3 regions of the Leclercia adecarboxylata genome follow, and region 1 is predicted to be linked to each of the others. Evidence: predicted binding sites of a transcription regulator. Region 1 holds the regulator's gene; each other region holds the start of a gene.
What was found. The regulator Fur, encoded in region 1, represses iron uptake genes when iron is present. The targets are predictions, from matches to a motif close to ATAATAATGAGAACNACTATCAA.
Positions count from the first base shown of each region.

Region 2: FHN83_RS24150 (siderophore-interacting protein) is a predicted target of Fur. The motif match lies at 6,513-6,535, and genes of this name have one in related genera.
Region 3: fhuF (siderophore-iron reductase FhuF) is a predicted target of Fur. The motif match lies at 7,983-8,005, and genes of this name have one in related genera.

Region 1 is NZ_CP040889.1:3,433,135-3,443,973, forward strand. Features, by position in the region: gene nagE (N-acetylglucosamine-specific PTS transporter subunit IIBC) at 1-1,167, shown strand, start outside; gene glnS (glutamine--tRNA ligase) at 1,347-3,014, shown strand; gene chiP (chitoporin ChiP) at 3,448-4,854, shown strand; gene chiQ (ChiQ/YbfN family lipoprotein) at 4,901-5,230, shown strand; gene fur (ferric iron uptake transcriptional regulator) at 5,375-5,821, opposite strand; gene fldA (flavodoxin FldA) at 6,113-6,643, opposite strand; gene ybfE (LexA regulated protein) at 6,799-7,086, opposite strand; gene ybfF (esterase) at 7,215-7,988, opposite strand; gene seqA (replication initiation negative regulator SeqA) at 8,172-8,714, shown strand; gene pgm (phosphoglucomutase (alpha-D-glucose-1,6-bisphosphate-dependent)) at 8,739-10,379, shown strand; gene kdpE (two-component system response regulator KdpE) at 10,479-10,839, opposite strand, start outside.
Region 2 is NZ_CP040889.1:4,662,119-4,672,957, reverse strand. Features, by position in the region: gene dsbG (thiol:disulfide interchange protein DsbG) at 1-251, shown strand, start outside; gene FHN83_RS24175 (Y-family DNA polymerase) at 420-1,682, shown strand; gene FHN83_RS24170 (SOS response-associated peptidase) at 2,115-2,792, opposite strand; gene FHN83_RS24165 (DUF1254 domain-containing protein) at 2,989-4,467, shown strand; gene FHN83_RS24160 (DUF1254 domain-containing protein) at 4,482-5,945, shown strand; gene FHN83_RS24155 (glutathione peroxidase) at 6,005-6,487, shown strand; gene FHN83_RS24150 (siderophore-interacting protein) at 6,592-7,485, shown strand; gene FHN83_RS24145 (methionine synthase) at 7,522-8,553, opposite strand; gene FHN83_RS24140 (DUF1852 domain-containing protein) at 8,581-9,564, opposite strand; gene FHN83_RS24135 (hypothetical protein) at 9,728-10,498, opposite strand; gene FHN83_RS24130 (hypothetical protein) at 10,500-10,697, opposite strand.
Region 3 is NZ_CP040889.1:2,734,911-2,745,749, forward strand. Features, by position in the region: gene dnaT (primosomal protein DnaT) at 1-68, opposite strand, end outside; gene FHN83_RS14845 (organic hydroperoxide resistance protein) at 174-602, opposite strand; gene FHN83_RS14850 (TetR family transcriptional regulator) at 633-1,274, opposite strand; gene FHN83_RS14855 (threonine/serine exporter) at 1,341-1,814, opposite strand; gene FHN83_RS14860 (threonine/serine ThrE exporter family protein) at 1,805-2,581, opposite strand; gene FHN83_RS14865 (helix-turn-helix transcriptional regulator) at 3,067-3,747, shown strand; gene bglJ (DNA-binding transcriptional activator BglJ) at 3,747-4,382, shown strand; gene FHN83_RS14875 (YbaK/EbsC family protein) at 4,425-4,883, opposite strand; gene FHN83_RS14880 (PTS sugar transporter subunit IIC) at 5,212-6,555, shown strand; gene fhuF (siderophore-iron reductase FhuF) at 7,076-7,864, opposite strand; gene FHN83_RS14890 (DUF1435 domain-containing protein) at 8,021-8,251, shown strand; tRNA gene FHN83_RS14895 (tRNA-Leu) at 8,291-8,376, opposite strand; tRNA gene FHN83_RS14900 (tRNA-Leu) at 8,409-8,495, opposite strand; tRNA gene FHN83_RS14905 (tRNA-Leu) at 8,525-8,610, opposite strand; gene rsmC (16S rRNA (guanine(1207)-N(2))-methyltransferase RsmC) at 8,750-9,778, opposite strand; gene FHN83_RS14915 (DNA polymerase III subunit psi) at 9,881-10,294, shown strand; gene rimI (ribosomal protein S18-alanine N-acetyltransferase) at 10,263-10,706, shown strand; gene yjjG (pyrimidine 5'-nucleotidase) at 10,725-10,839, shown strand, end outside.

The sequences.
Region 1 (10,839 bases):
GGTATTATGATGGCGGGCGCATTCGCGGCCTTCTTCACCGGTATCACCGAGCCGCTGGAATTCTCCTTCATGTTCGTGGCACCCGTACTGTACGTCATCCACGCTGTACTGACCGGTATCTCCGTGTTCATCGCGGCCTCCATGCAGTGGATTGCGGGCTTCGGCTTCAGCGCTGGCCTGGTGGATATGGTGCTCTCCTCCCGTAACCCGTTGGCGGTTCACTGGTACATGCTGATCCTGCAGGGTCTGGTGTTCTTCGCTATCTACTACGTGGTGTTCCGCTTCACCATCACCAAATTCAACCTGATGACTCCGGGTCGTGAGCTGGCGGTTGCCGGTAGCGAAGCCGATGGTCAGGACGTGAACGTGAGTGCTGCTACCACTGAAGACGTTTCTGGTCTGGCGCGTCAGTACATCGCTGCGGTTGGTGGTTCAGACAACCTGACCGGTATCGATGCCTGCATCACCCGTCTGCGTCTGAACGTGAAAGACTCCTCTCTGGTCAACGAAGCGATGGCGAAGCGTCTGGGTGCGTCTGGCGTAATCCGCCTGAACAAAACCAGCGTGCAGATCATCGTTGGCTTCGTGGCTGAGAAGATCGCCAATGCCATGAAAACCACCGGTCCTGTAGCTGCCGCTGCCGCTTCTCCGGCGCCTGCCGCCGCACCTGTTGCCGCTAAGCCACAGGCTGTTGCCAACGCCACCACCATCGCAGCGCTGGTTTCGCCAGTGACCGGTGACGTGGTTGCCCTGGAGCAGGTTCCTGATGAGGCCTTCGCCAGCAAAGCGGTGGGTGATGGCGTAGCGGTTAAACCAACGGATAAAACCGTGGTTTCTCCGGCAGCCGGTACCATCGTTAAAATCTTTAACACCAACCACGCGTTCTGCCTGGAAACTGAGAAAGGCGCGGAGATCGTTGTCCACATGGGTATCGATACCGTTGCGCTGGGTGGTCAGGGCTTCAAGCGCCTGGTCGAAGAGGGTGCAGAAGTGGTTGCGGGTCAGCCGGTTCTGGAGATGGATCTCGACTTCCTGAACGCTAATGCGCGCTCCATGATAAGCCCGGTTGTCTGCAGCAATATCGACGACTTCAGCGGTCTGGTTATCAAGGCGCAGGGTCAGGTGGTTGCCGGTCAGACGCCTCTGTATGAAATTAAAGGCAAATAAGTGCTCCTGAGTAAGCGTTAATGCCTGAGCGGCGGGGATATCCCCGCCGCTTTTTTTTGCAGCAATCGCCCCCATAATTCTCTCCGGAGACCTTTTTTTGCGTAACTAAAGGTTGTCACTACGCCCGGCTTATAAGATCATATGCCGTTATACGTCGTTTACGCTTTGAGGAATCCACGATGAGTGAGGCTGAAGCCCGCCCGAGCAACTTTATCCGTCAGATCATTGATGAAGATCTGGCCACTGGTAAGCACACCACTGTTCATACCCGTTTTCCGCCGGAGCCGAACGGCTACCTGCACATTGGTCATGCGAAATCGATCTGCCTGAACTTCGGCATCGCGCAGGACTACCAGGGTCAATGCAACCTGCGTTTCGATGACACCAACCCGGTGAAAGAAGATATCGAATACGTAGAGTCCATTAAGAACGACGTGCAATGGTTGGGCTTCAACTGGTCTGGCGACATCTGCTACTCCTCTGACTATTTTGACCAGCTGTATGCCTACGCGGTAGAGCTGATCAAAAAGGGTCTGGCCTACGTTGACGAGCTTTCCGCTGACGAAATCCGCGAATACCGTGGCTCCCTGACCGCGCCGGGCAAAAACAGCCCGTACCGCGATCGCAGCGTGGAAGAGAACCTGGCGCTGTTTGAAAAAATGCGTGCCGGTGGCTTCGAAGAGGGTAAAGCCTGCCTGCGTGCCAAAATCGATATGGCGTCGCCGTTTATCGTTATGCGCGACCCGGTGTTGTACCGCATTAAGTTCGCCGATCACCATCAGACCGGCAGCAAGTGGTGCATCTACCCGATGTACGACTTCACCCACTGCATCAGCGATGCGCTGGAAGGCATTACTCACTCCTTATGTACGCTGGAGTTCCAGGACAACCGTCGTCTCTACGACTGGGTGCTGGATAACATCTCCATTCCGGTACATCCACGTCAGTACGAGTTCTCTCGTCTGAATCTGGAATACACCGTGATGTCCAAGCGTAAGCTGAACCTGCTGGTCACCGACAAGCACGTTGAAGGCTGGGATGACCCGCGTATGCCGACCATCTCCGGTCTGCGTCGTCGTGGCTATACCGCTGCCTCAATCCGTGAGTTCTGCAAACGCATCGGCGTGACCAAGCAGGACAACACCATCGAGATGGCGTCGCTGGAGTCCTGTATCCGCGAAGATCTGAATGAAAACGCGCCGCGCGCAATGGCCGTTATCGATCCGGTGAAACTGGTTATCGAAAACTACCCGCAGGGCGAAAGCGAGCTGGTGACTATGCCTAACCATCCGAGCAAGCCGGAGATGGGCAGCCGTGACGTGCCGTTCAGCGCTGAGATCTGGATCGATCGCGCCGACTTCCGCGAAGAAGCGAACAAGCAGTACAAGCGTCTGGTGATGGGCAAAGAAGTGCGCCTGCGTAATGCCTACGTGATTAAAGCCGAGCGTGTTGAGAAAGACGCAGAAGGCAATATCACTACTATCTTCTGCACCTACGATGCCGAGACCCTGAGCAAGGATCCGGCTGATGGTCGCAAGGTGAAGGGCGTGATCCACTGGGTGAGCGCAGCACATGCGCTGCCGGTTGAAATCCGTCTGTACGATCGTCTGTTCAGCGTGCCAAACCCGGGTGCGGCAGAAGACTTCCTGGAAGTGATTAACCAGGATTCGCTTGTGATCAAACAGGGCTTTGCTGAGCCATCCCTGAAAGAGGCCGTTGCCGGTAATGCGTACCAGTTTGAGCGTGAAGGTTACTTCTGCCTCGACAGCCGCTACGCCACCGCGGACAAACTGGTATTTAACCGTACCGTCGGTTTGCGTGATACCTGGGCGAAAGTCGGTGAATAACTGATTATTGTTTGAAAAACGCCGCGCACCGCGGCGTTTTTTTTGCATCACGATCAAGCTCTTAATCATATAAATGTTCGCGATGCGAATTAATTCCATTTATTAAAACTATTCTCTTTCTCTTCCTTTGCGCAAATTCCACGTAATAGCTTCCGGATAAGCTGCTTAAATCCTGCATGTTAAAAATAAATCGCTCATTCCGAACATTATTTTAATTAAAAATTCTCCTCCATTCGCTTTGTTACAAATGGCAATCAAATATGTGCGCTTTGTCATAATCCTGACTTTTGATCGCGGAAAAGCATTGATAATTCGCGTCGCGAAAAATAGTCTAAAGGCAGGAGATGTAAGCGGGTATTTCCGGTTGCCTCCACTTTTAACTTTTTGTTTTTCGCCGTTTAAGGCGCTTTAAATACGTCAAAGAGGATTAATTATGCGTACGTTTAGTGGCAAACGTAGTGCGCTTGCGCTGGCTATTGCCGGTGTTACAGCAATGTCAGGCTGGATGGTTTCTCCGAAAGCCCAGGCCGAAGGTTTTATTGATGATTCAACCCTCACGGGCGGTGTCTATTACTGGCAGCGTGAACGTGACCGTAAAGATGTCGAGGCAGATAAATACAAAACTAACCTGGCTCACTCCACCTGGAACGCCAACCTTGATTTCCAGTCCGGCTATGCTGCCGACATGTTCGGTCTTGATTTAGCGGCCTTCACCGCCATCGAAATGGCAGAAAATGGTGACAGCGGCCACCCGAACGAAATTGCATTCTCCTCCAGCAACAAAGCTTACAAAGAAGACTGGTCCGGCGATAAGAGCGGGATCAGCCTGTACAAAGCGGCTGCAAAATTCAAATATGGTCCGGTGTGGGCGCGCGGCGGCTGGCTGCAGCCAACCGGCCAGACCCTGTTAGCACCGCACTGGAGCTTTATGCCGGGTACTTACCAGGGCGCGGAAGCCGGGGCGAACTTTGACTACGGTGACAGCGGGGCGCTGAGCTTCTCGTACATGTGGACCAACGAGTATAAAGCCCCATGGCACCTCGAGATGGACAAGTTCTATCAGAATGACAGAAAGACCCGCGTCGATTATCTCCACTCCTTTGGCGCGAAGTACGACTTCAAAAATAACCTGATTCTGGAAGCCGCTTTTGGTCAGGCTGAAGGCTTCATCGATCAGTACTTTGCCAAAGCCAGCTACAAATTCGATATCGTGGGCGGCCCGCTCTCTACCAGCTATCAGTTCTACGGCACGCGTGATAAAGCCGACAGCGGCACCGTAAATGATATTTACGACGGCACGGCATGGCTGCAGGCGCTGACCCTGGGTTACAAAGTCGGTCAGGTCGATTTACGCCTGGAAGGGACTTATGTGAAAGCGGAAGGCCAGCAGGGCTACTTCCTGCAGCGTATGACCCCAACCTATGCATCCTCCAACGGTCGTCTGGACGTGTGGTGGGATAACCGCTCCGACTTCAACGCCAACGACGAAAAAGCGGTCTTCTTTGGCGCGATGTACGACCTGAGCAACTGGAACCTGGCAGGCTGGAGCGTCGGTGCCTCTTATGTCTACGCATGGGATGCAAAACCAGCCGACTGGCTGATCAACAGCGCGGGCCAGCGTGAAGATATTGCCTCTAACAAGATCAAAGAGTCTGCCTACAGCCTGGATGCGATTTACACCCTGCAGGACGGTCGCGCGAAAGGGACCATGTTCAAACTGCACTTCACGCAGTATGACAACCACTCCGACATCCCAAGCTACGGCGGCGGTTACGGCAACATCTTCCAGGACGAGCGTGACGTGAAGTTTATGGTTATCGCACCGTTCACCATCTTCTGATGACTAACCCGGCGGGGGATAACCCCGCCGACCGGAGACCGCTATGCTGAAAAAAATCGTACTGGTCGCGCTGCTGGCATCAGGACTGACCGCCTGCGCACAACCGCAGACCCAGAAAGAAGACACCCGTCTTAAAGAGGCCTACAGTGCCTGTATCAATACTGCTGAAGGCTCGCCAGAAAAAATTGAAGCCTGCCAGAGCGTGCTGAACGTGCTGCGCGAGGATAAGGCGCACGAACAGTTTGCGACCCAGGAGACCGTGAGAGTGGCCGATTACCAGGCCTGTATCATGGCGCGTAAAACGGGTAACAATCAGGACGTCACCAAAAACTGCGATAAGATCTGGCAGGAGATCCGTAGCAACAACGGTAAGTAAAGCTGTTTGCCACGCCCGGTGGCGCTGCGTTTACCTGAGCCTGCACATTCACAGGCCCGGTAAGCGTAGCGCCGCCGGGCTTTTTTACGTTATTACAGGCAAAAAAAAGCCAACCTTCAGGTTGGCTCAGCGTGTGCGGATGAATTATTTCGCGTCGTGCGCGTGGTCATCTTCGCGGCAGTCACCTTCGGCGCAGTGGCCATACAGGTACAGACTGTGGTTGGTCAGACGAATGCCATGACGTGCGGCAATTTCACGCTGACGGGATTCGATAGAGTCGTCGCTGAATTCGATCACTTTGCCGCAGTCAAGGCAAATCAGGTGATCGTGGTGATGCTGCTGCGTCAGTTCGAATACGGATTTACCGCCTTCGAAATTATGACGCGTAACGATGCCTGCATCGTCGAACTGGTTCAGTACACGGTAAACGGTAGCCAGACCAATCTCTTCGCCCATGTCGATCAGACGTTTGTATAAGTCTTCCGCACTGACATGATGGTTATCCGGACCCTGAAGCACTTCCAGGATTTTTAACCGTGGAAGCGTGACTTTCAGTCCGGCCTTCTTTAATGCGGTGTTGTTGTCAGTCATGCGGAATCTGTCCTGTTGCTAAACGATTCACTTCTAAAGAAGAAGTGACAGAAAATGCACCTGGGATAATGCGTCTCATTATAGAACTGCCATGACGTAATGAAAACTGCAAGTCTCAAGTAAAGTATGCTTATAAAAACGTGGTACCGCCAACAAACTTGTTACAGGGTGACCCGTTTGAACCTGGATCATTGTACAGGTATGACAGCAAAAGTTAAAAATTTGTAGCAATTATTTTGATTGCTTATACCTATCAATGCGGCGCAACTTAATCATTGCGCCGCAGCTTCATCAGGCATTAAGAATATCGTCGAGGTGCAACTCTTCGCGGACCTGCTTAACCCATTTATCTACACGCTCAGCGGTCAGTTCCGGCTGGCGGTCTTCATCAATGGCGAGACCGACGAAGTTGTTATCATCGGCCAGACCTTTGGACGCTTCGAAGTGGTAACCGGCCGTTGGCCAGTGGCCGACGATGACGGCGCCGCGCGGTTCAATGATGTCGCGAATAGTGCCCAGCGCATCGCAGAAGTACTCCGCGTAGTCTTCCTGATCGCCACAGCCGAACAGGGCAACCAGTTTGCCGTTGAAATCGATCTCTTCCAGAGACGGGAAGAAGTCGTCCCAGTCGCACTGCGCTTCGCCGTAGTACCAGGTCGGGATGCCCAGCAGCAGGATATCGTAACCTTCGATATCTTCTTTGCTGCTTTTCGCAATGTCATGCACATCGGCAACGTCTTTACCTAGCTGTTTTTGAATGTTTTTTGCGATATTTTCGGTGTTACCCGTGTCGCTGCCGAAAAAAATGCCGATGATTGCCATGAGTAAAATAACCTCTTGAAACTTAATGGTATGGTGGCGCAATTTAGCCACGGATAAGGGCAATCATAGCAGAACAGAGAAGCCTGCGGAAACTGCTATCACCCAGGACTGCACTCTGTGCTACATGAAAGCAACAAGAAGGGGAGTTTTCTGACTTAAGCTTTACCGTGCCATTTCTCAAGCTGTGAAATCAGCATCTCTTCAATAAGCTCACTGCGGCTGATCTCACGGGCATTCGCCAGCTCGTTCAGCGCATCGACGGCGTCAGCATTCAGTTTCAGCTCGACGCGTTTAAGCCCGCGGCTTTTATCGCGTTTAAGCTGATTGCGCTTGTTGATGCGCAGCTGTTCATCACGCGAAAGCGGATTGGTTTTCGGTCGTCCCGGGCGACGCTCATTCGCGAACAGATCTATTGTCGTGCGGTCCGTGTGTTCTTTGGCCATGATTTTGAGACTTCGGGGGAAACAAGACACCCTGCTAATGCCCGGGCGATAAGCGCGCCATCATACATCACCGAAAACGGCACGCCAACGACTGGAGGCCCACGGGCGACCAGTCGCTCTCTTTTTAATCAATTATTGATGTCAGCGAGGTACCGACGGATGGCGCGCAGCACCGCGTCCGGTTTTTCGGCATGAACCCAGTGCCCGGCCCCGGCAATCACATGCGCACGCGCCAGGGGGAATTGCGCCAGCAGCGCATCACGATACGCTTCGGTTACATAGGGCGAGTTGCCGCCGGTAATAAAGAGGGTCGGGTGCGGCCACGCCGGAACCGACTCCCAGCCGACGATATGGTCATACTGATCCCACAGCACCGGCACGTTGAAGCGCCACTCGCCGTCCACAAAGGATTTCAGCAGGAACTGCACCACGCCTTCTTCGTCCAGATGCTCACGCATCAGCGCGGCAGCCTGCTGGCGGGTGCTGACGCCCGCGTCCGTCACGGCATTAATGGCGGCGAAGATCTCATCGTGGCGGCGCACGTCATAATCTACCGGCGCTACGTCGATCACCACCAGGCCGGCGATACGCTCTGGCGCAAGAGCCGTCAGCGCCATCACCGCTTTGCCGCCCATCGAATGGCCAATCAGGATCGCTTTTTCGATATGGTGTTCATCCAGCGTATCCAGCAGATCCTGCGCCATGTCAGCGTAGGTCATCTGCGGCGAGCGCGGCGACAGACCGTGGTTGCGCATATCCACCTGCAGCAGCGCGTGGTCGGTCACCAGATCCCGTGCCAGCACGCCAAGGTTATCCAGGCTACCAAACAGGCCATGAACCAGGACGATGGGAGAATTATTGTGCGGCGATTGTGCAGATTGCGCTCGGGTATTCAATTTCATGGCAAAGTTCTTTTTTTACGTATGTCAGGTTAGGGTATCATGTTGACCATTCTGCCGCCCGGCTGCAAGGAAACAGTTAATTCTGACTTTTGCCGCCATTCTGGCTTGACGCTATCCGCTGTTGGGTTTTGAACTTATACTCCCAACGACTTGTATTCAGATAAGATATCGCACTGGATTAAGATGAAAACAATCGAAGTTGATGACGAGCTTTATCAGTATATTGCCAGCCAGACGCGGCATATCGGTGAGAGCGCGTCCGACATTTTACGGCGCATGCTGAAAATTGCCGCCGCCTCTCAGCCTGCCGCTCCGGCCATCAAAGAGACGCGCCAGCCTGTTGCCGTAGCGCAGGAAAAGCCGCTGTCGCCTGTCAAAGACAAAGTGCGTGCGATGCGCGAATTGCTGCTTTCTGACGAATACGCTGAGCAGAAGAAAGCAGTTAACCGCTTTATGCTGGTGCTGACTACACTCTATTCACTGGATAACAACGCGTTTGCCGATGCGACGGAATCCCTGCATGGCCGTACCCGCGTCTATTTCGCGGGTGACGAGCAGACGCTGTTACAGAATGGCAATCAAACTAAACCCAAGCACCTGCCTGGTACACCGTACTGGGTGATCACCAATACCAATACCGGACGTAAGCGCAGCATGATCGAACACATCATGCAGTCGATGCAGTTCCCGGTGGAATTGATTGATAAGGTTTGCGGTACTATCTAACCCTTGCATCAGAAGGACCAGGCAATGGCAAATCACAATCGTGCGGGTCAACCTGCACAACAGAGCGATTTGATTAACGTCGCCCAGCTTACCGCGCAGTACTACGTGCTGAAGCCGGAAGTGGGTAACGCAGAACACGCAGTTAAGTTTGGTACATCCGGCCACCGCGGCAGTGCGGTTCGCCACAGCTTTAACGAGCCGCATATTCTGGCCATTGCTCAGGCCATCGCGGAAGAGCGCGCTAAAAATGGCGTCACCGGTCCGTGCTACGTGGGTAAAGATACGCACGCCCTGTCAGAGCCTGCTTTTATTTCCGTGCTGGAAGTGCTGGCCGCTAACGGCGTGGACGTCGTGATTCAGGAAAACAACGGCTATACGCCGACCCCTGCCGTCTCTAATGCCATTCTGGTGCATAACCAGAAGGGTGGGGCGCAGGCTGACGGCATTGTGATTACGCCGTCCCACAACCCGCCGGAAGATGGCGGTATCAAATACAACCCACCCAATGGCGGCCCGGCTGACACCAACGTCACCAAAGTGGTGGAAGATCGTGCCAATGCCCTGCTGGCCGACGGCCTGAAAGGCGTGAAGCGTATCTCCCTGGACGAAGCGATGGCCTCCGGCCATGTGAAAGAGCAGGATCTGGTGCAGCCGTTCGTTGAAGGGCTGGCGGATATCGTCGATATGGCGGCGATCCAGAAAGCCGGTCTCAAACTTGGCGTCGACCCGCTCGGCGGTTCCGGTATCGAATACTGGAAACGTATTGCGGAGCACTACAAGCTGGATCTGACCATCGTTAACGATCATGTCGATCAGACCTTCCGCTTTATGCACCTGGATAAAGACGGCGCAATCCGTATGGACTGCTCCTCCGAGTGCGCAATGGCCGGTCTGCTGGCGCTGCGCGACAAGTTCGACCTCGCGTTTGCTAACGACCCGGACTACGACCGTCACGGCATCGTCACCCCTGCGGGCCTGATGAATCCAAACCACTATTTGGCCGTGGCGATCAACTATCTGTTCCAGCATCGTCCACAGTGGGGCGCAGAGGTTGCCGTAGGCAAGACCCTGGTCTCCTCCGCAATGATCGACCGCGTGGTTAACGACCTGGGCCGTAAGCTGGTGGAAGTACCGGTTGGCTTCAAATGGTTTGTTGACGGTCTGTTCGACGGCAGCTTCGGCTTTGGCGGCGAAGAGAGCGCGGGCGCATCCTTCCTGCGCTTCAACGGCACGCCGTGGTCCACCGATAAAGACGGCATCATCATGTGCCTGCTGGCAGCGGAGATCACCGCCGTTACCGGTAAGAACCCGCAGGAGCACTACGATGAGCTCGCAGCCCGTTTCGGTGCCCCGAGCTACAACCGTCTGCAGGCCTCTGCCACCTCCGCCCAGAAAGCGGCGCTGTCTAAACTGTCACCAGAAATGGTCAGCGCCAGTACCCTGGCGGGTGACCCGATCACCGCGCGTCTGACCGCAGCACCGGGTAACGGCGCGTCGATTGGCGGCCTGAAGGTGATGACCGAAAACGGCTGGTTCGCGGCGCGTCCATCCGGTACGGAAGATGCGTACAAGATCTACTGTGAAAGCTTCCTCGGCGCGGAACACCGCCAGCAGATTGAGAAAGAAGCGGTAGAGATTGTCAGCGAAGTACTGAAGAACGCGTAAGTGCGGTCTGTGCGCCGGGCGGCACTGCGTTTGCCCGGCCTACAATTTCAGCAATTTTGTAGGCCCGGTAAGCGTTAGCGCCACCGGGCTTTTTTGTGCTCAAAGCATAAACCGATAACCGATACCGGTTTCAGTTAATAAATGGCGGGGGCGCGCGGGATCCACTTCGAGTTTCTGACGAAGATGCCCCATATATATGCGCAGGTAGTGACTATGCTCCACCGCATTCGGTCCCCAGACCTGGCTTAACAGCTGACGTTGGGTAAGGACTTTGCCGTGATTGTTGAGCAGAACCGCCAGCAGGCGAAATTCGATGGGCGTCAGGTGGATTTCCGCGTTCCCCTGCTGAATACGCCGTGCCGCCAGATCGACGCGGATATCGGAAAAGGTATACACCGGGTCGACGGGGGCGGTGGTTGCGTGGCGGCGCAGGGCAACGCGCAGTCGCGCCTGAAGTTCG
Region 2 (10,839 bases), 1.2 Mb from region 1:
TCCTCTCCGCCAGCGATCCGGCTAAAGTGTGGCATGACCTTGAAAGCAGCGACGGGAAAACGAAACCGGCGCTGAAAGGTAATACGCCGCCAGCGGTGTTTAAGCAGATCCAGCAGAACCAGCAATTGATGGAACAACTCGGAGCCAGCGGTACGCCTGCCATTTATTACCTGAATAAAGATCGCGCCCTGCAGCAGATCGTCGGTTTGCCTGACGCTAAGCAGATGGCCGATCTGGTGGCCTGCAAATAAACGTCTGCGGTTATTAACCTGAACCATAGTCTCAGCCGTTGTGCCGGTAAGCACCTTGATTTGTTCGCAAAATCATTGATACTGTATATATATACAGTTAAACGGACTTGAGACTATGCCATTCATCTACCCACGCGTTACCGCGCCCGTAAAAGGGCGCAAATAACCATGTTTGCGCTTGTCGACGTGAACAGCTTTTATGCCTCGTGCGAGACGGTGTTTCGCCCGGACCTGAAGGGACGACCGGTGGTGGTGCTGTCGAATAACGATGGCTGCGTGATTGCCCGCAGCGCCGAAGCGAAAGGGCTGGTGACGATGGGGGCGCCGTATTTTAAACAGAAAGAGATTTTCCGCCGCCACGGCATTGTCGCCTTCAGCAGTAATTACGAGCTGTACGCCGATATGAGCAATCGGGTGATGACCACCCTGGAGGAGATGGCTCCGCGGGTTGAGATCTACTCGATTGATGAGGCTTTTTGCGATCTCACCGGGGTCAGCAACTGTTGCAATCTGGAGGCCTTTGGCCGCGAAATTCGCCAGACGGTGCTACAACATACGCACCTGACCGTCGGGGTGGGCATTGCGCCCACCAAAACCCTCGCCAAGCTGGCCAACTTTGCGGCAAAAAAATGGCAGCGGCAGACCGGCGGCGTGGTGGATTTATCCCGCGTTGAGCGTCAGCGCAAGCTGATGGCGGCGCTGCCCGTCGGCGAGGTGTGGGGTATCGGGCGGCGGATGAGCAAAAAGCTGGAGGCCATGGGCATTAATACCGTACTGGCACTGGCGGACACCCCCACGGCCCTGATCCGCAAACATTTCAGCGTGGTGCTGGAGCGTACCGTACGCGAGCTGCGCGGCGAATCCTGTCTGGGGTTTGAAGAGTATGTCCCGCACAAGCAGGAGATTATCTGCTCCCGCTCGTTCGGCGAAAAAGTGACGGATTACGAGGCAATGCGCCAGGCCATCTGCAGCTATGCCGCCCGCGCCGCCGAGAAACTGCGGGCTGAACACCAGTACTGCCGGTTTATTTCAGCCTTCGTGAAGACGTCGCCGTTTGCGCTGAACGAGCCTTATTACGGTAATAGCGCCTCAACCAAACTGCTGACGCCAACGGAAGACAGCCGGGATATTATTGAAGCGGCGACACACTGTCTGGATATTATCTGGAGAGAAGGGCTGCGCTATCAGAAAGCCGGCGTCATGCTGGGGGATTTTTTCAGTTCTGGCGTCGCGCAGCTGAATCTGTTTGATGAAAATCCGCCCCGGCGCAACAGCGCAGAGTTAATGGCGCTTATCGATAAACTTAATGAACAAGGGCGCGGAACCATCTGGTTTGCCGGGCAGGGAATAGAGCAGAAATGGCAAATGAAAAGGGAAATGTTATCCCCGCGATATACCACGCGTTTTTCTGACTTTCTTCGGGTCAGATAAATCTCTTTCACTAAAATAGTGCAAAGGATAAAAGTAATTATTTGTCAGATAAGGAAGATATATCCCTGGGCGATTAAGAATTGCGCTATAGTGGTGACTCTATTCACCTGCCCGGAGGGGCTATTCCCAACATAAAATTTGAGTGCCCGGTTTGCACAAGCAAGAGGTTTCGTTTTACCTCTTTTTGCCCCACGCAAACCCAACCTCATGGTGCTGTTTGTTCCGTCTGCGGAACCCGACTCACCGCACACTCATGCGTGCCGCTTCCCAAAAGGAGACGCTGGCCAAAACAGGTGGTTTAGGTGTTAAAGGGGAGGGTTAATTCTGGCCCTCCTGAATTATTATTTTACCGCTACGCTGGTGATGAATGTATATTTGCTGGCGCTTCGTTATTTCTGCAAATAATCATTATTAATAAAATCGGGTTTTATTTTACGGCTCACTTATTTTATTGATCAATTCTGGCCCCTGATTTTTTACATTCCCCACCGCCCGCGTGACGGCATGCCAGTGGAATTCATCTGCGGGTACCGCGCCCGTCCGGGCAATCTCTTCAGCCTCTTTGCCGCTCACCGTTTCGCGCAACCATTCGCGCGCTGACTTCGGCGTCAGTACCAGCGGTCGCCGGTCGTGGATATCCACCAGCCCTTTATCTGCCGCGGCGGTCACGATCAGGAACCCTTCCGCGGTATCCCCGCGCTCAAACGGGGTGCTGCCGATCGCCGCCATAAAAATGGGCTGTCCGTCGGCGCGCGCGATAAAGTAAGGCTGCTTTTTGTCTCCCTCTTTTTTCCACTCGAACCAGCCGTCGGCAAAGACAATCGCCCGACCGTGGTTCCACAGCGGCTTAAACATCCGGCTGCTGGCGGCAGTTTCCAGACGGGCGTTGATCAGCGGCGGCATATCCCACCAGCCAGGGGCGTAGCCCCAGAACACCGGGTCGAGATGCAACACATCGTCGCGCTCGCTGACCAACAACACTTTAGTGCCTGGCGCAACGTTATAGCGCCCGATGGGTTCCGGGTCGTAGGGGATGTCGCACTCCGCTTCATCTGCAAGAAAGGCAAGATACTCTTCCCGGGTCTGCGCCTGGGCGAAACGTCCGCACATAATTACCTCCGAGGGTTTTCTTAAGTATAGGTTGTGTATTTCCCGGATTTTAAATAGCTCAAAACACTATTCATTTTGCAAAACCAACTATCCTTTCTAAGAACATTCTGTCTCGTTTGTTTTATGCCAAAAGTCATCACCGATCGTATGTAAGTCGTTCATTTCGTTTTTACTACTCTTATATCGGGATACACCTATGAAACGCCGAATAGTCACTTCTGCCGTTTTGCTGTCACTCGCTTTAGCCCAACCCGCAATGGCCGCCGACGCGCCGCTTTCCCCCCTGATGAAGCAACTGAATAACGGTAACTGGTTACCGGAGCAGGAAGCGCAGTCCTTAAGCGACGAACTCTATTATCAGGATGCGATTCAGGCCTACATCCAGACCCTGCCGCTGCTGAATACCATTGGCCTGCGCGATGGCTCTGAAGCTGCGTTTGGTAAAGGCTATAACGTCCTGCCGATCTGGAAAGAGCGGATGGACAGCCGGGCGGTGGTGCCTACGCCTAACGGGGATGTGATCTATTCCATGAGTTATCTGGATCTGAAGGAGACGGGGCCGCTGGTGATCAAAGCGCCACCGAACGTCATCGGGATGTTTACCGACTTCTTCCAGAAAACCATTACCGACGTGGGTGCCATCGGGCCAGACCGTGCCCGGGGTGGCCTCTATTTACTTCTGCCGCCGGATTACGACGGTCCTGTGCCGCAGGGGTATTACGCCTTTAAATCCTCGACCTATAACGTCTTCCTCTTCTTCAGAACCATCATGGGTAAAGGTGAAGGCAAACCCGATCCGGTCCCGGCGGTGAAAAATGCCGAAACCACCCGCGTCTATCCCCTCTGGGATGTGGAAAAGGACGTGAAGCCGATGCAGTTCCCGGATGCCAGCGGGAAGCGGGTGAACATGGTTTATCCCACCGACGCCAGCTACTGGCAAAAGCTGAAAACCTTTGTGGATTATGAACCGCTGACCGCGATCCCGGATGCCACCCGCAGCGCGCTGCTCAGCATCGGCATTGTGAAGGGCAAGCCGTTCACCCCGACGGCCAAACAGCAGGAGTTACTGAACAAAGCCGTGGAAACCGCGCCGCGCATGATCCTCGCGCGTCGTCAGGTGGGGCGTGATGACCAGCGTCAGCTCTATTACAAAGACCGTCAGTGGGAGACCTCCTGGGCGGGTGCTACCGCAGAGTGGATGCAGTACGGCACCCTTGATGCCAACCAGCGCGCGGCCTTCTTCCAGATTGCGTACTCCAGCGCGGCGGCAATGGTGATGCATACCACCGGCGCGGGGTCCAAATATCCGTTTGCCACCAAAGACGGATCCGGCAAGTTCCTGAACGGCAGCAATACCTATAAGTTGCACCTGCCGCCAAACCCACCTGCGGCGCTGTTCTGGGCCGTGACTGCCTACAACATTACCGACGGCACCATGCCGGAAACCGATCAGCTGTTACCGTCCACCAACGGCTATTACAACATCCCGAAAAACAACGATGGCTCTATCGACCTCTGGTTCGGCCCGAATAAACCGGACGGTGTGGAAGACAGCGCCTTTATCAAAACCGTTCCTGACCGTAATTTCCTCGTGGCGCTGCGTCTGTATGGCACCGAAGACGGATTCTACGATCAAACATGGATCCCGGATGACCTGGTCCAGATAAACCAATAAAGGTGAATGACGTGATGAAAATAAAGTATCTCGCACTGTTTACAACTCTGGCGCTTAGCGCGGGCGCGTTCGCCCAGACCGAACCGCTCACCATTCCTCATGCCACCCAGTTCGATCAGCTCACGCAGCCGTCGGCGGATGTCACCATGCCGGAGAGCTATGTCAAAGCCATCGCGCAGCAGGCCTATATCTGGGGCTGGCCGATGGTGAATCAGTTTAACCGTCGGGAAACCATCACCAAAGCGCCTTACCCGGCGCTGAACGGCGGCATGGTGCCGGTAGCGCCGATGGGCCAGCTCAGCATGCTGACGGACTACATCAAGCCGGAGGAGACCTTCGTTACCTGTCCAAACCAGGACGTGGCCTACGGGCTGGGCTTCTTCGAACTGGATAAAGAGCCGATTGTGATCCAGGTTCCCGATTTCGGCGAACGCTTCTGGGTGTACGCCATTTACGATGCCCGCACCAATCAGATTGGTAACGTCGGTAAACCTTACGCCACCAAACCCGGTTTTTATCTGCTTGTCGGGCCCAACTGGAAAGGGGAAACCCCGCAGGGCATTAACGGTGTGATTCAGTCCTCCACCGAAATGGCCAACGTTATTCCTCGCGTCCAGATGGATGACACCCCGGAAGACCGGGCGGCGATCCAGGCCCCGATCAAAGAGATTATGACCTACCCGCTGAGTCAGTTTGACGGCAAAATGAAATCCTTCGAATACTCGAAAATCCCGGCCATCGGCGATAAACCGGATGCCAGCGCAGGCGAGACGCGTTGGGTTATTCCGGAGAAATTCTTCGACCAGTTCGCCAATGTGCTGGAAAAAGTGCCGCCGCTGCCTGGCGAAGAGGCCATGTACGCCCAGTACCGTCACCTTGTCGAGGCCGGCAAGAAAAACCCGGAAATCCGCAAATGGATGGATGCTGCCGCCGTAGAGACGGATAAAACCGTCATTGCTGATTTCTTTAAGTGGAAGAACAACGGCGTACCGGCGGGCAACGGCTGGAACCGTTCAAAAAACAACGCCGAGTTTGGGGTGGACTACTACAACCGTACCGGCACCTCAAAATCGAACATGTTCGATAACAAACCGAACGAAACCCAGTATTTCTACACCGATAACGATGCTGCGGGCACCCAGCTATCCGGTGACCATGACTACACGGTGACCTTCGCGAAAGGCGAACTGCCGCCGGTGAAAGGGTTCTGGTCATTAACGCTCTATAACAGTAAGCATCTGTTCAGCCCTAACGAGCTGAACCGCTTCTCGCTGGGGACCAAAAACAAAAACCTGAAGTACAACGATGACGGCTCCCTGACGCTGTATGTCAGCAAAACCCGCCCATCAGATGATAAAGTTAATAACTGGCTTCCGGCGCCTGACGGCAATTTGTCCCTCTACATTCGCGCGTACTGGGGTGAACAGCCGATTCTGGATGGCACCTGGCAGCCGCCTAAAATTGAAACGGTGAAGTAAGTTTTTCTGTGGGCACCTTGCCGGTGGCAGGGTGCCATCATGATTTTGAGGTTTTTTGGATGACGAATTTTCATCAACTTTCTGCCACCCGCCTGAGTGGCGAGCCCATCTCCATGGCCGGCTATGCGGGTAAAGTCGTTCTGGTGGTCAACACGGCCAGCCAGTGCGGCTTCACCCCCCAATACGCAGGTCTTGAAACGCTCTATAAAAAGTACGCCGCTCAGGGGCTGGTGGTGCTGGGTTTTCCCTGCAACCAGTTCGGCAAGCAGGAGCCCGGCGGGGCTGATGACATCGCCCGGACCTGCCACATCAACTACGGCGTGAGCTTCCCGATGTTCGAGAAAGTCGAGGTTAACGGCGCGGCTGCGCACCCGGTGTTTCGTTACCTGAAGGACGCATTGCCCGGCGTGCTGGGCGGGCGGATCAAGTGGAACTTCACGAAATTCCTGATCGGGCGCGACGGCAAACCGATCAAGCGTTTTGCGCCGATAACCACCCCGGAGAAGATGGAAGCCGCTATCGTGGCTGCCCTTGAAAAGTAAGGTTTTGAATCGCAGCACTCCGCACTTAATAAGCGTTCTCATTATCATTTTCGTTTGTTACCATCGGCACATCACAAATTCACGACGCGCGTTAAGGTGAAGGTATGTCGGCTGTGCAGAGTTATCGCTTATTCAACGTAAAACTGGCGCGAAAAGAGGTGCTTTCTCCCTCTATGCTGCGCTGCGTGTTCCGGGGCGACGACGTGCGCCATATGAAATCAGACGCACCGGATCAGCGCATTAAACTGCTTTTCCCGTCGCTGAACGGCACGCCATTGGCGTTGACCCCAGAAGGATCCTGGTGGGAGCAAATCAAGTCTCTGCCGGAAGCGATACGGCCGATCCTGCGCACCTACACGCTGCGTCGGGTGAACATCGAGGCCTGCGAGATGGAGGTGGAGTTTGTCATGCACGGCACCGAAGGTCCGGCGTCTGCCTGGGCAACAGGGGCACAACCGGGCGATGAACTGCAGATCGTCGCGCCCAACCGTGACTACCCCGAAGACAGCGGGGGCTACGAGTGGGATCCCCATCCTCAGGCAGAACAGGGACTGATTATTGCGGATGAAACGGCCTGGCCTGCGGTGAAAGGGATCCTGGAGCAACTTGCTCAGCGTGATACGCCCCCGCAGGTACAGGTGTTTATCGAAGTGCCGAAGCAGGGCGACTGTATCGATCTCAGCGCCTATGACTTTGCGGAAGTGCACTGGCGGGCGCGCGAGTTGACCGGGGCCTGCCACGGTGAAGCCCTGCTACAGGCCGTCAAACAGCACGTGAAGCTGCCGGAGTATGCCCTGACCCGGAGTCAGGAGGTGCGGGAAGAGGCCGAAGGAGAACTGCTGTGGGATCGCGCGCAAAGCGATAATCGGTTCCACGGCTGGGTGGCGGCGGAATCCAGCGCGGTGAAGCATCTGCGACGTTATCTGAGCGGGGAACGAAACCTGTCGAAGGAGACAATCAGCTTTATGGCCTACTGGGCTCGCGGCCGCCGTTTGTAATCAGCCGGGCGCGCCTCGCGTGCCCGGCCTGAACGCTTATTTCCCCGCCAGTTCCCTGCGGATTATCTCCGCTCCGGCGCTTAATGCGTTGAGCTTACCGTTCGCCACCTCACGGGATAACGGCGCCATCCCACAGTTGGTGGAAGGGTAGAGCTTGTCCGCATCGACGAACTGCAGCGCCCTGCGCAGCGTAGCGGCCACCTCTTCTGGCGTCTCGACGGTATGGGTTGCCACGTCGATGGCCCCGACCATCACCTTTTTACCGCGAATAAGTTCCAGCAGATCCATCGGCACGCGGGAGTTGTGGCACTCCAGCGAGATAATATCGATATTTGAGGTCTGCAGTTTTGGGAACGCCTCTTCGTACTGGCGCCACTCTGAGCCCAGCGTCTTCTTCCAGTCGGTATTGGCTTTAATGCCGTATCCGTAGCAGATGTGCACCGCCGTTTCGCATTTCAGCCCTTCGATGGCGCGCTCCAGGGCGGCGATCCCCCAGTCATTCACCTCATCAAAGAAGACGTTAAAGGCAGGTTCGTCGAACTGAATAATATCGACCCCGGCCGCTTCCAGTTCTCTGGCTTCCTGGTTGAGAATTTTTGCGAACTCCCAGGCCAGTTTTTCGCGGCTTTTGTAGTGGTTGTCGTAAAGGGTGTCGATCATGGTCATCGGGCCCGGCAACGCCCATTTGATCGGCTGGGTGGTGAGCTGACGTAAGTACTTCGCATCGTCAACAAACACCGGCTTCTGGCGGGAGACGGCACCCACGACGGTCGGCACGCTCGCATCATAGCGGTTACGGATTTTCACCACTTCGCGTTTCTCAAAATCGACGCCGCTGAGGTGCTCGATAAAGGTGGTGACGAAGTGCTGGCGGGTCTGTTCACCGTCGCTGACGATATCAATCCCGGCCCGCAGCTGATCGTCCAGAGAGAGACGCAGCGCATCCTGTTTCCCGGCGAGTAATTCCTCGTTCTGCAATTTCCACGGCGACCAGAGGGTCTCCGGTTGTGCCAGCCAGGACGGTTTCGGCAGGCTGCCGGCCGTGGAGGTGGGAAGTAATATTTTCATAACAGGTGACCTTATCGTTTTAATTAATCAAAGCGCGCAGTGAGCAGACCATTGCTCAAGAATATTTTTGTACGGCTTGATGAAATGTTTCTCGGTAAATTTTCCCTGCTCAATCGCCAGCTGGCTACGCTCTTCGCGATCGTAAACAATCTTGGTCAGGGAGTGATCCTGGTTCGTCAGGCTGGGCTGGTAATAGTGCCCGGCCACCGAGTTGGCGTTGTAAATCTCAGGACGATAGATTTTCTGGAAAGTCTCCATGGTGCTGATAGTGCCGATCAGTTCCAGGAAGGTGTAGTCGCTCAGCAAATCGCCGGAGAAGAAAAATGCCAGCGGCGCGGCGCTGTCTGGCGGCATAAAATAGCGAACCTGGAGGCCCATCTTTTTGAAATAGGCCTCCGTCAGTGAGGTGCCTTCCTGCTGGTACTCAATGCCTAAAACCGGATGCACATTGCCAATACGCTGGTAGCTGTTTTTGTTGGAGACGCTCAGGCAGATCACGGGCGGTTTGCTGAAGTTAGCTTTATATTCCGCAGAATTAACGAAGTGCTTAAAGATGTTGCCGTGCAGTTCGCCAAAGTTATCCGGAATGCTGAATTCAGGCTGGTTTTTATTGTGATCGGGCAGCAGTACGCTGAAATCATAATCCCGGACATAGGACGAGAAGTTATTCCCGACGATCCCTTCGATACGCTCGTTGGTTTTTTTATCAATGATATTGGTTTTTAAAATTTCAATCGCCGGGAAGGTGGTGGCATTGTCTTCACCTGCGATATTCATCTCAACGGAGATAATGTCCAGTTCGACGGAATAACGATCGCCTTTCGGGTTGTCCCAGTGCGCCAGGGTGTTGAAGCGATTATCCATCATCACCAGGGTGTTGCGCAGGTTCTGCTGACGGTTATCCCCGCGGGCCAGATTGGCAAAATTGGTGGTGATGCGCGTGTTTTCCGAAGGATTGTAATTCTCATCGAAACGGCTGCGCTTAATGGTAAAGGTGAAATCGTTATTCATGGTGACGTTTCCTGGCTCTGGCATAAAGCGTGACGCTGTTGCGAAATCACCCTTTATGTTGCTCATACGTTAATATGAGTAACGTTATGCCAGAGCCAGGAGGGGAGTGAAAGCGACTAAATTTCACTGCAACATGAGCCATCTTCATGATCGTGAAAAAAATTCACTCTGCACTCTCCGCGTGCCGTTCCAGATCCAGCGAACTGGCGCTGGCAGGATCGAAAAGTGAAAGACTTTCAATTTGGTCCAGCATGATCACCTTGCGGAAAGCCATCGCGCTTTTGGGCTGTGAATCGAGCGTAATATCGTGGTCGGCGTACCATTTGCTGTAGTTATGCTCAATGCACAGGCTCAGCGTTTTGCCGTCGCGATAGCCGCTCAGCATCGGGATCAGCACGATATTGGCGGTTTTTTCATATTCCAGGGTCGCGGTATGGATCATGCCGATATAGATCCGCCGCGATTTCAGCGTCACCAGCGCCAGTTCGCCTTCCTCCATGCACTGATAGAGCAGTTGTTCAATACCGCTGGCCTGTGACAGGCGCTTGTAAAGCTGCTTGCGGCCTTCGCCGTCCAGCCTGGCGCTGCCCGCCCAGTTCGAACGGTAGAGACAAAACAGAATGGCGAAGGCCAGCATCACCACCACCGGTGCCTGAATCCCCAGAAAGCTCCAGTTCATAAAGTCCATTTGCCAGTTGGCGTAGTCCTGCGAGGCAAAGTGGAAAGTATTGGCGGCCCAGGAGGCGGCGAGGAGCACCAGCCACACCAGGCCGGTGGCAAGCACGCCCTGCAATACGAAGATGCAGCCGTAGAGCGCCACGAGAAAATAGACGTCCCAGCCAAAGGATCGCTTGATTTTAAAGCGGGTGGAGAGATCGCGGCTGGTGTACCAGTACCCGGAAACCATCAGCACCATAAAGATCGCCGTTCCCATCTCAGGCCCTCTTCAGCGCGTTAACATGGCGCAGAAAGTCCTCCCGCACCTCCCGGCTTTTGAAGTTGACCGAGGCGTTACCATCCTGATCGATAATAATGCGATCCCCGTCCTCCACGGCTTCAATAATTTCCTGTTGGCTCATTACCTGTAGCAGCGACTCGGGGCTGGAGAAAATCGACGTAAACAGACGCCTCATGGCGTGGGCTCCTTAAAAGTAAAAAGCCTAAGTCTGGTAGGGAAATAGAGATGTTGCCTTAAGGTTATGCTGAAAAGCGTCGGGGGAGGCCCGGCTTGCTACCCCATTTTTAACGCCCGACGCTCTCAAACCTACCATAATT
Region 3 (10,839 bases), 700 kb from region 1:
ACGCCGCGGGGATCGTGCATAAAGGCATCAATGCCAGTGACGCTGGTGGTCAGGATTCTGGAGGACATAGCACTTCTCTACTGAATTACTGCGGACGAGATATGGGCTTATGGTAGCACAGAGAGGAGGGGGCAGGCAGGGGTCTGAGACCCGCTCCCTGACCCCCTGAAAAGTCAGGAGATAATATTCAGCGTCACGTCAATATTGTTGCGGGTGGCGTTAGAATACGGGCAGACAATGTGTGCCGCATCGACCAGTTTTTTCGCCTCGGCGGCGTCCATCCCCGGCAGGTGAATATTCAGTTTTGCTTCGATGCCAAACCCGGTTGGCAGCGGCCCAATTCCCACTTCGCCTTCAATAAAGGCATCCTGCGGCATGGTGATTTTGTCGCGCCCGGCCACGAACTTCATCGCGCCGAGAAAACAGGCTGAATAGCCCGCCGCAAATAGCTGTTCCGGGTTGGTGACTTCACCGCCCGCGCCGCCCATCTCTTTGGGCACGCCCAGCTTCACATCGAGTACGCCATCGGACGAGGTGGCGCGACCATCACGGCCACCGGTGGCTTTGGCTTTGGCGGTATAGACAACTTTTTCTAAAGACATGGTTGGTTCCTTATCTCAGGGTTGTGTGAGCTAAGGACAGGTATAACGCAAGGCAACCTGAACCGCCATTTTTCGGTAGTGTTGCCGCTGGGCCTGTTCATCGGCCCCGTCCTCAAACAGCAGGGTGAAGGTGTAGCTGTTAGCCACATAGTGAAAGCTGAAGCTGCTGATCAGGCGGTGCAGATCCCGGGCGTTTACCGTTTCGTTAAACAGCTGCTTCTCTTTGCCGCGGTTGAGGATGGTTTCCAGCAGATCCAGGGCGCTGCGGTTGACCTGGCGCAATAAGGCCGACTGCTGCATATAGCGGCCGCGCTGCATGTTCTCCATGCAGATGATACGAATGTAGTCGGGATGATCGGCGTGATAGTCAAAGGTGGTTTCCACCAGCTGCACCAGCGCTTCTACCGGCGGCATCGCCTCCAGGCTGAGCTGCTTTTCACTGGCGCGGATCTGGGTGTAGACATACTCCAGTACCAGCAGGTAGAGGTTCTCTTTGGTCTTAAAGTGATACACCACCATTCGCTTGGTGGTGCCCGCTTTCTCAGCAATCTGCTCCATGCGCGCGCCGTTAAGCCCGTACTCGGCAAACAGCGAGAGGGCGCTGAGGAAGATTTTATCTTTCAGGCGGGATCCGTCGCTGTTTTCTGCGTTTTCGCTGCCAGGGTTAGCCACATCCGCTCCTTACTTAGCCATATGAGAACAGAGGATTATCGCCACGGCTGCGGGAGAACACAACTCTCAGACCCGGGGACGCTTGCGGTAGAGCCAGAGTCCGGGTATCGACAGCCCGATTGAGAGGGCGCCGACAATCGACGAGGCCTTCAGGAAATTGGTCAGCAGCATGATCATCTGCGCTTCGCTGTAGCCAAAATGGCTAATCTTCACCGCCGAAATCATCGCGGTATAAGCTGAGATCCCCGGAAACATCGGGATCACCGCGGCGACGGTGAAGACTTTCGGGTGCGCCAGATACCAGCGCGACCACTGGATCCCGATGCTACCGACCAGCATTGAGGCCATAAAGGTCGACCATTCGATATTCATTCCTGCGGTCATCATCGCCATGCGCGAGCCGTGGCCGATAGCCCCCAGCAGCGCGCACCACGGCAGGGCGCGACGGGGAACGTTAAACACCATGGCAAACCCCACCGCCGGAATGGCCGCCAGGATCATGTCCTGGGCCAGCGCCCAGAGAAAATCGATTACGCCCATCCGCGAAGCCCCCATAAGGTCATGGCCATCACCACCCCGATACAGGTGGCGAGGGTCAGTAAGCTGGCAATCGCCCAGCGTGCCAGGCCGGTATTAATGTGTCCTTTAAACATATCCGCCACGGCATTGATCAGCGGAAAGCCCGGCACCAGCAGCAGCACGCTGGCGGCCATGGCGATGGTGGGTGTCGTGGCGAAACCCGGCAGTCGCAGCAGCAGCCCTGAGACGGTGGTTGCGACGAACGCGGTGATGCAGAAGTTTATTTGCGGGTGCAGATGCCGGCCTGTCAGCACCTGTCGTACGTACATGGCGAGGGTACTGGCGATAAAGGTGATCAGGGCGCCGTCCCAGCCGCCGTTATTGAGCTTGCAGAAGCAGGCGCAGGAGAGGCCCACCATCAGCACCACCAGCCAGCGTGGATAGCGCAACGGCCTGATCTGGCTAAAGCGTTTTTCGACGCCCTGCATATCCAGTAGCTTGTGTTCCGCCATGATCACGATGTGTTGCACCTCGGTGACGACGTGCATGTTGATCCCGCGATCGTGGTTTTTTCGCGTTGAGGTCAGGCACTGGCCCCCTTTGATGGTGGTCAGCACAATGGCGTTGGAGGAGATGGAACTTTCTACGCTGTCCATGCCCAGCGCCAGCCCCAGGCGGGTGGAGAGCTCTTCGACCAGGGCGCTTTCGGCGCCGTGTTGTAATAAAAAAAGGCCGCACTGAATACACAGTCGCGTGGCGGCGCGTTGTGGGGACTGATCTGCCTGCATCTGTTGCCCTGAGGGAGAGTTGGTGTTGAATGGCCGGAATGTCTACTTTTAGCACACAACCCTGTGGCGCTTGCGCTGGGCCAGATCAAGGTTTAAGCAGATTGGTGCTGTCACCAGGCGTTATTTTCAGATGATTAATTATTAATTTCTATGTTTTTTATATTTTTATATTTATTAAATTTATATTTAGAGTATCTAATTTACTCTTTCTGAAAATATCACGGGGCAAGGGTTAACATTTAGTCATTATTTTGCGATATTAACGCCGTTTTGGCGGTGTATACATTTGTGATGCTGGTTCTTATCGCACTCTCATTTTGCTCAGCTAACGAAAAAGGAAAAACATTACATTTTTACGTCGCCATTTTAAATGATCAGGTATTTCAACTGGATGAAAGACACGGAATGGCCGTATGAATGGATTCGGAACACAAGTACCGACAATAGCTTGTAAAAGCGTAATAATAATTGGTAAATCACCCATAATGCAAACCGGTATCGGGAGCATTATGTCACGCTATTTCCCAGACTACGAACGTTCATACTGCCGCTCCCATGAAGAACTCACGCTTCTTCAACTGCGTCGCGCCATTGTGATCATCGTTGATATTTCAGGTGAACAGCATAATCCGCGTAATATTTGCAATCAGTATTACGCATTACAAAATCAGTATAGAGATATTCACTGGATATTTTTGGTTTCTCGCGCATTTTATCCTCTTGCCGTTGAACTTCTTATGCGACCAGAAAGTACGTTACTGTCTGACGCAGAACCTGTCGAAGGCCTGGTTAAGGCAGTTCGTTCCGGCAGTGAACATGCCGAACGTATTAGTCAGACGTTATTAAGACCCGATCCGGAAGAGTTTTATGACAATCAGGACGATGTCATGTTGACGTTCTCGGAGCGTAAAGTATTACGCTTGCTTGGGAAAGGATGGGGAATTAATCAAATCGCCGCATTGCTCAAAAAGAGTAATAAAACGGTAAGCGCGCAAAAAAATAGCGCAATGAGAAGACTCGCCTTAACGAGTAACGCCGAAATGTATGCGTGGATTAACAGCACCAAGGGAATGAAAGAGCTGAGTTTATTCTCTGCCTATGGAGAGCAAGACGAATGGAAAAGAGCGCTACAAAAAGACATATCGCTATCGTCGAAAAGTGCATGATGAGTGCTATGGGGCTGAAGCATCTTTTTGCCAGTCCGGCATTCAAAGGTTATGAAGTCCATCTGTTTAGTAATATTGCCAGTTTTCAGTCCTCACTTAATTTTGTTCCGTACGCGTCTTTGATTTATTCGCTCTCTGATGAGCGTGAAGAGCGGCGTAACTGTCTGGTATGTATTAAGGAAATTTCAGCCACTCACGGTGCTATCCAGCGAATTGTGCTGGCATCGGATGCGTCAGAAGCAAGCCTGATTAATCAGCTTTCGCCGTCACGTCTGCACGGGGTCCTTCTGAAATCCGCGCCGCTGGCCGACCTGCAGGAGCAACTGAGCAAATTATTGAGCGAGAATCGGCGGGTAAATGACTGCCACAACAACCACTGGAATATTCACCGTGGGCGTTTGCTAAGCCCGACTGAACGCGCCATTTTGCAGTTCATGTCTTGCGGCTTTTCCATCCCGGAAATCGCCATCCGACTGGATCGCAACATTAAAACCATTCGTGCGCATAAGTTTAATGCCATGCTTAAGCTTGGTGTTCGTTCTGACGTGGGGTTACTGCACGCGGCAGATATCCTGACGCATTTCCCCGTACCGGATCACCGCGCGCCGCGCTTTATTGTTCCGCATTTTTCATAATCGGCATATAAGACTGCGCCAGAATAATGTCTGGCGCGGGTCTTACAGACAAACGTCCACCCATGTAGCCTGAGTGAGCTCCGCCATTCTTTCCGGAGAAATGCGCACCGCGCTGTGGATCGCCCCGGCGGCAGGCAAAACTTCCGCATACTCCCTGAGCGAGATATCACAGTAAACCGCCAGCGGCGTTTCCAGTCCAAACGGGCAGACGCCACCAACGGGATGTCCCGTTACTGTCACCACTTCATCGCTGCTAAGCATCCGGGCTTTTGCGCCAAACGTCTGCTTCAGCTTTTTGTTATCAAGGCGCGCATCGCCTTTGGCGACCACGAGGATCACCTCGTCTTTAATTTTCAGCGACAGCGTTTTCGCTATCTGTCCCGGCGCAACGTTGTGCGCTTCGGCCGCCAGCGCAACGGTGGCGGTACTCTGACCCAGCTCGATGACTTCAACATCCGGGGCGTGATCAGCAAAAAACTGGCGCACAGACTGCAAACTCATTGTTTCCTCCAGAAAAATACTCTGCGTAATCTGTCATAAGAAATTATGCTCTGTAAATATTTCCTAAGTCACCCACTTCTGATATCAGCGATTTCTGGATCCTCTTCACAATCACGGAAACCGGTTACAGTAACCGGTTGCAGACCATGATGCGGAGATTAATACTGATTACGTCATTTCCCCTGTATCCAATAATAAGAGTCGATTATGAAACCTATCCGTTTGAGCAGTACCGCTGGTATGCGAACCAGCAAGGTGGTGAAAGTGGTATATGGAACAACGTGCGGCGTAACAGCGCCCGAACCGATCGTCTGACAGGAGAGCCGTTATGTCTGCCAACCATGCTGCGTTTAACCTGATATTCCGCTTTGTCGAAAACTATGTCAGCCCCATTGCCGGACGCATCTCTTCCCAGCGTCACGTGATGGCGATCCGCGACGGCTTTATCTCCGCCATGCCGTTTATGATTGTCGGCTCGTTCTTATTAGTGTTTGCCTACCCGCCGTTTTCACCGGACACCACCCTGGGCTTCGCCCGCGCCTGGCTGGATATGGCGAAACAGTTCGAAGGCCAGATCCTCACCCCCTTCGATATGACGATGGGCGTGATGTCCCTCTATATTTGTGCCGCTATCGCTTACAACCTCGGCAAGCATTACGTTAAGTCGCATCAGCTCGATCCCTTCATGTGCGCCATGCTGTCGCTGATGGCCTTCCTGCTGATTGCCGCGCCAAAAACCAAAGGTGCGTTGCCGGTGGATAGCCTCGGCGGCACGGGGATCTTCACCGCCATTCTGGTGGCGATCTACTGTGTTGAGATGATGCGTTTTCTGAAGGCTCACAACATCGGTATTCGCCTGCCCGATCAGGTGCCGCCGATGATCAAAAACTCTTTTGATCTGCTGATCCCGGTGCTGGTGGTGGTGTTAACCCTCTATCCGCTGAGCCTGCTTATTCAGTCACAGTTTGGCATGCTGATCCCGCAGGCGATCATGGCCATCTTTAAACCGCTGGTGGCAGCGGCGGACTCGCTGCCAGCGATACTGCTGGCGGTGCTGATTGGTCACCTGCTGTGGTTTGCGGGCATTCACGGGGCGGCGATTGTCTCCGGGATGCTGCAGATGTTCTGGCTCACCAACCTGGGGATGAACCAGACCGCGCTGGCACAAAGCACGCCGCTGCCGCACATCTTTATGGAGGCGTTCTGGACCTTCTTCATTGTGATTGGCGGTTCCGGGGCGACAATGGGGCTGGTGTTCTGCTATCTGCGTAGTCGCTCGGCGCATCTGCGGTCCATTGGGCGTCTGAGCGTGGTACCGAGCATTTTCAACATCAACGAACCGGTGATCTTCGGTACGCCAATCGTCATGAACCCGGTGTTCTTTATCCCGTTCCTGCTGGCGCCAATGGTTAACGCCGTGCTGGCGTGGGCGGCGATGAAGCTGGATCTGATTGGCCGTGTAATTTCCGTTGTTCCCTGGACCGCGCCTGCGCCTGTAGGAGCCGCATGGGCGCTGGGCTGGGACTTCCGTGCGGCGATCCTCGTGGTGCTGCTCGCGGTGGTTTCCGCCATCATCTACTACCCGTTCTTTAAGGTGTATGAGAAACAGCTCCTGGCGCAGGAGGCCGAAGAGGCCCAGCGCACAGAAGAGGAAAGCCAGCAGGTGGCATAGGTAAACGCAAAACGGCAACTCACAGGTTGCCGTTTTTGGTGTTTGTACTCTCTCCCGGTGGGAGAGGGAGCACCTGTAATTTCGTATGCTTATCGCGATAAAATAATTTCAGGATAATAAAGAACCTACAGCGACTCCCTCGTCCGGCTGAAAATCGACGAAGCGTTTCCTGTAGGCCGGGGCGAGGCGCAGGGATGCGCCGAGAGGGGGCGACCTACATGGATGTAGGATTGCCCCCGACCCTAAGCCTGCGGGAATAAGCTGAGTGCACCGCGTAGCGGCGATTTTCTTTGCCGGGAGCCGGGGTAGCCAGGGGGGAGGCGGCGAGCCCCCCTGGCACGTTCACGGGTGACGCAGCTGACAGAGAAGCACAAAACATACAGTGAACGGAACCACCACCACAGTCGCATGCTCCCCCTCACCCCAGCCCTCTCCCTGAATGGAGAGGGGGCCGACCGTGCCACTATTTTTTTGTGGGGATCCCTCAACCCGATGGGAGAAGGCAACAGACCGCACAACGCTACTTAAGCGTACAGTCGCCGCACTGTTGAACATCCGGCAGGCGATAGCGCTGACAGCAGGTGCGGCGCACCAGCAGCCCGTCGCGTGGAACGACGGTGCGGTAAAGCGGGTTGTCACGGCCATCAGAAAGCTGGCGGGCAAAGAAAATTCCCTGACGCAGGGCGTCCACTTTCTCATCCCCCAGCAGGGTTTTCATTTCGGTCAGATACCAGTGAATTAAGTAGCCGGTATTGCTCCAGATAAGTTTGGCGTTGATCTCGCCCGTCTCTTCCAGCGCTTCCACAACCGGGATCAGCGCGCGGGTAATCAGCACGTCCATCCGCTGCTGCGCCGAAAGCGAGGTCGTCTGGCTGTCTTCGTGGACGTCGATCCAGAAGCAGGCGGCGCGCCCGGTCTCATGGAACTCAACGTGGAAGTGCTCAGGAGAAAGATCCAGCGCCACGTCCTGGGTAAGCAGGGCCAGCATCAATGGCGGCACCATCAGCCCGATATACCACTGCGCCCACAGCGACAGCAGCGGCTTGTTCTCGCGCGCCAGCGTAGGCTGATTACGGTAAATATGATCGGAGTAGGTCGCCAGCAACGACTGCAGCTCGGCAGGGCGTTGCCACTGTGCCAGCGTCCGGGCGTGATGCGGATGGGGTTCGTCCAGCTTGATGACATCCAGCAGATAGGCACGCGTCCCGGCAATGGTCTCACGCACCGCGTCCGCAAGCCCTGAAGGCCTGGTCGGGAGGGGAGTTTGCCAGATGATATTCTCGACGGCTTGTGCAGAACGTATGGCCATAAGTTAGCTGGATAAAAATCTAAATGATAATGATTTCCAATCCTAACTATAGATAAAACCGTTCGCAAGGAATTTTACGTATTCAGACTCAACGCTGACAAATGAGAAAATCTATCATATGATATTGGTTATCATTATCGAGCTGAGAGACGGATCATGTTGAGCAGGGCGTTAGGAAGTGGATGGGGAGTGATACTGCCGGGAATGGTGATTGCCGGGCTGGCGTGTACCGATCTGTCGCTGGCGGTCTGGAAAGTGATTATTGCGTCGGGATTGCTGATTTCATCTGCCATGATCTGGCATAAACAACTGCGGCATTTCGTGCTGCTGCCATCATGTGTCGCGCTGATTGCGGGCATGTGGGTTCTGGTGATGAATCTGAACTAACGGGAGAAAGAGAGAATTTCTAAGGAGAGATAAGATAATTGGTGCGAGGGGGGGGACTCGAACCCCCACATCCTAAGGACACTAACACCTGAAGCTAGCGCGTCTACCAATTCCGCCACCTTCGCACAGTCATCTTATTTTGTTGATATCGCCTCGTTGGTGCGAGGGGGGGGACTCGAACCCCCACATCCGTAAGGACACTAACACCTGAAGCTAGCGCGTCTACCAATTCCGCCACCTTCGCCCAGTGCGAGCAATATCAATCATGGTTATTGGTGCGAGGGGGGGGACTCGAACCCCCACATCCTAAGGACACTAACACCTGAAGCTAGCGCGTCTACCAATTCCGCCACCTTCGCATACCATCGATACAAAAAAAGTATCGTAACCACGGAGGCGCATTCTAGATGTTTTCAGCTGTTCGTCAACAGATAATTGTGCCGGATGTTTTATTTGTTGCAAAAATGGCCTGATCGGGCGGATCAGGCCTGGGGGGCGTTATTTCTTCGCCTGGCGGGTCATGATCGCGCGGTAGATCTTAAAGCGGCCGGTTTGCGCAAGCACTTCGTGGAAACCAAAGACTTCGTCCAGCACTTTCGGGTACGGCAGGAAGGCGTTTGCCACGATACGCAGCTCGCCGCCGCTGTTCAGATGACGCACCGCGGTGCGGATCAGGGTCTGCGCCGCTTCGAGGGTGGTTTCTACCCCATCATGGAACGGCGGGTTAGAGATAATCATATCGAAACGGCCGGTCACGTCGGACAGAACGTTGGAAGCAAACACTTCGCCTTCAATGCCGTTGGCCGCAAGGGTGGCGCGGCTGGCTTCGATGGCTGATGCGCCAACATCCGTCAGGGTTAAACGCACTTTCGGTGAGTGGCTGGCCAGCACGGCGGAGAGCACGCCTGCGCCACAGCCGACGTCCAGCACTTTGCCTTTGGTGTGCGGCGTGAAGGTGGAGAGCAGCAGCTGGCTGCCCACGTCCAGACCGTCACGGCTGAAGACGCCCGGCAGGGTTTTGATGGTCAGGCCATCAAGCTGATATTCGCCCCAGTATTTTTCCGCGTCGAAGGACGGTTTTTTGTCCAGACGGCCATGATAGAAGCCGCAGCGACGGGCGCTGTCGATTTTGGTCAGGGTGGCGTACTCCGCCAGCATCTGCTCAGCGCTGCGCACGCCGCTGCGGTTTTCACCGACAACGAAGATATCGCAACCCACCGGCAGCAGGGAGAGCAGGTTCATCAGCTGGAACTGGGCTTCGGGTTTGTTCTTCGGCCAGTAGTAGATCAGCGTGTCGCAGTCGGCCACGTCGGCCTGTTCGGCCACCAGGCTGAAACGGACGCGCTCGCCCATCTGACGGCTCAGCACCTGCCAGTGGTGATACTGCTGGGTGTGCGCACGGCTGTCGGCACACTCGAAACGGGCAGGCAGGTCATCCTGCATATCTCCGGCAAACAGAATACGGCTTTGTTCGAAATCATCACTGTGGCGCAGCAAGACTTCACTTGCCGGGGTAAATGCAGACATGAATTGTTCCTCTATAAACTCAGGCGGGGATTATAGTAGGTAGATGGCGCAGATTCGACACATTTGGTATATTTGCGCGCCTGACAAACAGGAGTTTTGGCAATGGCATCCCGACGAGACAGGCAATTACAGCAACTGGGCATTACCCAGTGGGCGCTGCGCCGCCCGGCGGCATTGCAGGGCGAAATCGCCATCTCGCTTCCGGCGCATATTCGTCTGGTAATGGTGGCGAAGAGCCTGCCCGCGCTGAGCGAGCCGGTGGTGGCCGACGTGCTGCGCGCGCTGAGGCTGGGTGCCGATCAGGTGCTGCAGCTGACGCCCGATCGCGTCGCCATGCTGCCCGAGGGCAGCCGCTGCAACAGCTGGCAGCTTGGCGTACAGGAAGAGATTGCTCTGGAGGGCGCGAGCATGGCCACGCCAGCCCTGGACGAACTTAACGTAAACCCGGCGGCACGTCGCGCGCTGTGGCAACAAATCTGCGAACATGAACACAATTTCTTCCCTCACGACGACTGATTTAGCGCAGGCTTTTGACATCGAAAAACGCGCCCACGCCTTTCCGTGGAGTGAAAAAACCTTTGCCAGCAACCAGGGTGAGCGTTACCTGAACTATCGGCTGGATGTCGATAATCAGCTGGCGGCATTTGCCATCACGCAGGTCGTTCTGGATGAAGCGACGCTGTTTAACATCGCTGTAGATCCTGCTTTCCAGCGCCGTGGGCTGGGCAGAGAACTGCTGGAACATTTAATTCGCGAGCTGGAAGCACGAGACGTGTTCACGCTGTGGCTGGAAGTACGGGCCTCGAACGTCGCCGCCATCGCACTCTATGAAAGCCTGGGCTTTAACGAGGCGACGATCCGCCGTAACTATTACCCCACCGCAGAAGGACGTGAAGACGCCATCATCATGGCTCTGCCGCTTGGATAACTTATAAAGGTTGTAACGATGAACTGGGACTGGATTTTCTTTGATGCTGACGAAACGCTGTTTACCTTTGACGCGTACGGCGGCTTACAGCGGATGTTTCTCGACTACAGCGTGACCTTTACCGCTGAAGACT